2 linked regions of the Alkalihalobacterium alkalinitrilicum genome follow. The protein of the gene in region 1 binds, or shares a complex with, the protein of each later gene. Links are inferred from orthologs where the notes say so. Each region holds a gene or a part of one and is shown on either strand. Other genes may lie near its edges.

Region 1 (2,919 bases):
ACGCTCGTGAACAAGCAAAACAGCAGATTGAAAGTTTAGTAACGAACGCCCTGCAATTTATTTTTGGTCCTTTATTTGCTTTTCAAATTGAAATTGAAGAGCATGGAAATAAACCAGTGGCTGAATTTTATGTCGTGTCAGATTATGAAGGCATCAAGGTTAAAACAAAACCTCAGGAAGCACGTGGAGGAGGCGTTGTCGATATCGTTACATTAGCCTTGCGTGTAGCACTAATTGAAACAACTGAGCCGAAAATGGAAGGGCCAATTCTATTAGATGAACCAGGAAAACATGTTTCAGGAGAATACGTTCTTTACTTATATGAATTTCTTAAATCGATAAGTACGATGTTTAACCGACAAATTATTATGATTACTCATAACCAACATTTAGCACAGTCTGGTGATCAAGCTTATTATGTTGATATACGCGATGGTATTAGTGAAGTAAATCAATCTGTCAATGCTTGACAACAAAAATATCCAACTATACAATTAAGAAGAATACGGCATTTTAAATGTCATGTTTCCTTCATGAAGTGTGTAAGTTAACGCACAATAATTAACGAATGATAATATGACTTTTGGAACCAACAATTAGATAGCAAGAGGAGGTGACTACATGGATAACGTCTTAATCATCTCCATTTTGCTTGTTGTCTCTGCTGGTGTTGGTGCAGTTGTTGGATATCTTGTTCGAAAATCCATTGCTGAAGCGAAAATTTCTAGTGCGGAACATGCTGCTAAACAGATTGTTGAAGATGGTAAACGAGAAGCTGAAGCTAGTAAGAAAGAAGCCGTTCTTGAAGCAAAGGACGAGGTTCATAAACTTCGCATAGAAGCTGAGCGTGAGATTCGTGAACGTAGAAATGAGATTCAAAAACAAGAGAATCGTTTGGTTCAAAAAGAAGAGATCCTTGACCGTAAAAGTGAAACTCTAGACAAGAAAGAGGAATCATTAGAAAAGAGAGAGGAGTCTCTCGCCAAAAAACAACGACATATTGAAGAGATGGATAGCAAAGTGGAGGAAATCTTGAACAAGCAGAAAACCGAACTTGAAAGGATTTCTGGACTTTCTAGAGAAGAAGCGAAAGAAGCTATTCGAAGCGAAGTTGAGCAAGACCTTACTCATGAAATGGCAGTGTTAGTGAAAGATCGATTAACACAGGCGAAAGAAGAAGCTGATAAGAAAGCTAGAGAAATTCTTTCGTTAGCTATTCAAAGGTGTTCTGCCGACCATGTAGCGGAAACAACAGTTTCTGTTGTCAGTCTACCTAATGATGAAATGAAAGGTCGCATCATTGGTAGGGAAGGGCGTAATATTCGAGCATTGGAGACACTGACAGGGATTGATCTCATTATTGATGATACTCCTGAAGCAGTGATCTTGTCAGGGTTTGACCCTATTCGTAGAGAAATTGCCCGTACAGCTTTAGAAAAGCTCGTTCAAGATGGACGAATTCATCCAGCTCGTATTGAAGAAATGGTAGATAAGTCTCGTCGCGAGGTTGACGAAACGATCCGTGAATACGGAGAACAAGCAACTTTTGAGATGGGAATTCATGGCTTACATCCAGACCTTATTAAAATATTAGGTCGATTAAAGTTTAGAACAAGTTATGGTCAAAATGTCTTGAAGCACTCGATGGAAGTTGCTTACTTGGCGGGACTAATGGCTGCTGAACTTGGTGAAGATGTACAACTTGCTCGTCGTGCTGGTTTACTCCATGATATTGGAAAAGCCATTGATCACGAAGTAGAAGGAAGCCACGTTGAAATTGGTGTAGAACTTGCTACAAAATACAAAGAGCATCCAGTTGTTATTAATAGTATTGCATCGCACCATGGTGATACCGAACCAACTTCAATTATAGCTACACTCGTTGCTGCTGCTGATGCATTAAGTGCGGCACGACCAGGTGCTAGACGAGAAACTCTAGAGACGTATATACGACGATTAGAGAAACTTGAAGAAATATCCGAGTCTTTTGAAGGTGTTGAAAAGACTTATGCTATTCAAGCTGGACGAGAAGTTCGAATTATGGTAAAGCCTGATATCGTAGATGATGCACAAGCCTATAAATTGGCTCGTGATATCACTAAGAAAATTGAAGAAGACCTTGATTACCCAGGTCACATTCGCGTTACAGTCATACGTGAGACAAGGGCAGTCGAGTATGCAAAATAAAGTGGTGAAAACCACTTTATTTTTTTTCGATCGTTTTATGCTATAGGACTTGTAAAGGGCAATTATTTTTATATATGATTAATTCAGGGAAAGTACATACATAAAGTAAGTTATAGAAAAGAGGCTTTAGATGAAAATATTATTTGTTGGAGATGTTGTCGGTTCACCTGGTAGAGGAATGATAAAAGAATACTTACCAAAACTAAAAAAGAAGTACCGCCCACAAATATCAATCGTTAACGGTGAAAATGCAGCTGGTGGAAAAGGTATTACCCAGAAAATATATAAAGGTTTTCTGGATGCAGGCGCTCAAGCCGTCACATTGGGCAATCATTCCTGGGATAACCGTGAAATTTTTGAATTTATTGATGATGCTAGATCACTAGTTCGTCCTGCAAATTTTCCAGATGGTACGCCAGGACAAGGCTATACAATCGTGAAGGTAAATAGTATTGAAGTGGCTGTAATTAACTTAATGGGAAGAACGTTTCTTCCTCCAAACGATTGTCCTTTCCGAAAAGTTGACGAAATAATAGAACAGGTACAAAGTAGAACTCCAGTTATTTTTGTAGACTTTCATGCTGAAGCTACGAGCGAAAAGCAAGCGATGGGTTGGTATTTAGATGGCAGAGTCACAGCGGTCGTTGGTACACACACACATGTTCAAACTGCCGATCACCGAGTATTACCTAAGGGCACAGCTTATATTACTGACGTTGGGATGACAGGGCC
Region 2 (3,034 bases), 5.5 Mb from region 1 along the record:
GGCACTTACACAAGAACGTAAAAACCAAATCATTAGTGAGTACAAAACTCATGAAAGTGACACTGGTTCTCCAGAAGTACAAATCGCTATCCTTACAGAGCAAATCAACACATTAAATGGGCACTTACGTACTCATAAGAAGGATCACCATTCTCGTCGTGGTCTTTTAAAAATGGTTGGACAACGTCGTAATCTTTTAACGTACTTACGTAATAAAGATGTTATACGTTACCGTAACCTTGTTGATAAGCTAGGATTACGTCGCTAATCACAAGTTAACACTTAATAAAAAGCGGGAGCATTCCCGCTTTTTTATTAGGGAAAAATATTGGATTTTTTATCCAGTTTATTGCACTTTCGATTTATTCTTTTATTTTAAGTATAAATAGGTAATAATAAAGACATATTGAAACATTTTGTTTAATGAGAGGAGTTCAAACCTGTATGGAACAAGAAAACCAAGTATTTTCTTTTGAATGGGCAGGTCGTCAATTAACTGTTGAAACGGGTCAATTAGCGAAGCAAGCAAATGGCGCTGTCATGATTAGATATGGTGACACTGCTGTACTTTCTACTGCTACTGCTTCAAAAGAGCCAAAAGATTTACCGTTTTTCCCATTGACAGTAAACTATGAAGAACGTCTTTACGCAGTGGGGAAAATTCCAGGAGGGTTTATTAAACGTGAAGGTCGTCCAAGTGAAAAAGCTATTCTTGCAAGCCGTTTAATAGATCGACCAATCCGTCCACTTTTTGCTGATGGATTTCGTAATGAAGTTCAAGTAATTAGTATTGTGATGAGTGTCGATCAAGATTGCTCTTCTGAAATGGCAGCAATGATTGGCTCAAGCTTAGCTCTTTGTATTTCAGATATTCCATTTGATGGACCGATTGCTGGAGTTACTGTTGGAAGAATTAATAATGAGTTCGTTATTAATCCGACAACAGAGCAATTAGAAAAAAGTGATATTAATCTAGTGGTAGCAGGGACAAAAGAAGCGATTAATATGGTCGAAGCAGGAGCAGATGAGGTTCCAGAGGAAATCATGTTAGAAGCGATTATGTTCGGTCACGATGAAATTAAGAGACTGGTTGCTTTCCAAGAAGAAGTCATTGCAAAAGTTGGGAAAGAAAAGTCGGAAATCGTCTTACGAGAGGTTAATCCAGAATTGGAACAACATGTTCGTGAATTAGCTGAGGCAGAATTAAAGCAAGCCGTACAAGTTGTGGAAAAACATGCTCGTCAAGCTGCAATAGACACGGTTATGACTGAAACGGTTGCTAAATTCGAGGATAATGAAGAAATTAGTCTATCAGAAGTGAAAGAGATTTTACATAAAATTGTAAAAGAAGAAGTAAGACGTTTAATTACGAAAGAAAAAGTAAGGCCAGATGGGCGAGGGATTGATGAAATCCGTTCACTATCTTCGCAAGTAAAATTATTACCAAGAACACATGGTTCTGGTTTATTCACACGCGGACAAACACAAGCTCTTAGTATTTGTACTTTAGGTGCATTAGGTGATGTTCAAATTCTAGATGGTTTAGGTATTGAAGAATCCAAGCGTTTTATGCATCACTATAACTTCCCACAGTTTAGTGTTGGTGAAACAGGACCGATTAGAGGACCTGGGCGTCGTGAAATTGGACATGGTGCACTAGGAGAACGAGCCTTAGAGCCTGTTATTCCGAATGAAAATGACTTCCCGTATACAATTCGTTTAGTATCTGAAGTTCTTGAGTCAAATGGTTCAACATCCCAAGCATCAATTTGTGCGAGTACATTAGCAATGATGGATGCAGGAGTACCTATCAAATCACCAGTTGCTGGTATTGCCATGGGACTCGTTAAATCTGGAGACGATGTTACCGTACTAACCGATATTCAAGGTATGGAAGATGCTTTAGGGGATATGGACTTTAAAGTAGCAGGTACAAAAGATGGAATAACAGCTTTACAGATGGATATTAAAATTAGTGGAATCGATCGTAATATTCTTAAGGAAGCATTAGCTCAAGCTAAAAGAGGTCGTATGGTCATTTTAGATAGTATGTTAGCTGCGATTAGCGAAGCACGCACTGAACTTTCAGCATATGCACCTAAGATCTTAACAATGAAAATTAACCCAGATAAAATTCGTGATGTCATTGGACCAAGTGGAAAAATGATTAATAAAATTATTGAAGATACTGGAGTAAAAATTGACATTGAGCAAGACGGAACAGTGTACATTTCTTCTGTTGACCATCAAATGAACTTAAAGGCTAAATCAATAATCGAAGACATTGTTCGCGAAGTAGAAGTAGGGCAAACGTATTTAGGAAAAGTAAAGCGTATTGAAAAATTCGGTGCCTTTGTTGAACTATTCAAAGGAAAAGATGGTCTTGTGCATATTTCTCAGTTAGCTGAGGAGCGCGTAAATAAAGTTGAAGATGTTGTAAAAATTGGCGATGAAATTTTAGTGAAAGTTACTGAAATTGATCCTCAAGGACGAGTTAACTTATCACGGAAAGTCTTACTTAAAGAGCAAAAACAAGAAAGTTAATAAGGAGAGGCTGGACAGTGACCAGTCTCTTTTTAAGCACTACATAAATTAATAAGTCAATTTTAAAAGTAAGCCTGTTCTACCCTGTCCTAATAGTGCATACGATTTAGTACAAGGGGGTAGAATGATGAAAAGCAAGTACGGTGTTCATCTAATTATTTTTGTATTTATTTTTATAATTGCTTATGGGACTACCCAAAACCCATTTACAGTAAATTACATAGACCAACTAAAGCAAGAGTCTATCATGGTTACTAAAATGCAAGACCCACTTTATGAACAAATAGCTATAGAAGCGCAGAAATATGAAAAACCACCGATTGATGCAATTGTAGATAGAGTGTGGAAAGCTGTTCCTGGATATAACGGGGTGCAGGTGGATTTAGAAGCATCTTATGAAAAAATGAAAAAGCAGGGTAGCTTTGATAAGCAAAAACTTGTATTTCGTGAAGTAAAACCTAAAGTTCATTTAGATGACTTACCTCCTACA

What was found.
Region 2: rny (region 1) and pnp share a complex: the UniProt entries of both Bacillus subtilis proteins name them as parts of the possible RNA degradosome complex. The link is inferred for Alkalihalobacterium alkalinitrilicum from one-to-one orthologs.

Annotation. Positions count from the first base shown.
Region 1 is NZ_KV917368.1:19,170-22,088, forward strand. The notes cover bases 26-2,904. They hold rny (ribonuclease Y), read left to right. Parts: upstream 26-621; coding sequence 622-2,187; downstream 2,188-2,904. Other genes in these bases: BK574_RS00095 (ATPase), read left to right, coding at 26-470; BK574_RS00105 (TIGR00282 family metallophosphoesterase), read left to right, coding at 2,318-2,904. Also shown: more of BK574_RS00095, read left to right, coding at 1-25; more of BK574_RS00105, read left to right, coding at 2,905-2,919. UniProt on the Bacillus subtilis protein: Endoribonuclease that initiates mRNA decay. Initiates the decay of all SAM-dependent riboswitches, such as yitJ riboswitch. Involved in processing of the gapA operon mRNA, it cleaves between cggR and gapA.
Region 2 is NZ_KV917368.1:5,495,951-5,498,984, forward strand. What follows is about bases 1-2,994. They hold pnp (polyribonucleotide nucleotidyltransferase), read left to right. Parts: upstream 1-444; coding sequence 445-2,544; downstream 2,545-2,994. Other genes in these bases: rpsO (30S ribosomal protein S15), read left to right, coding at 1-268; BK574_RS26630 (polysaccharide deacetylase family protein), read left to right, coding at 2,672-2,994. In the rest of the region: more of BK574_RS26630, read left to right, coding at 2,995-3,034. UniProt on the Bacillus subtilis protein: Involved in mRNA degradation. Catalyzes the phosphorolysis of single-stranded polyribonucleotides processively in the 3'- to 5'-direction. Necessary for competence development in Bacillus subtilis.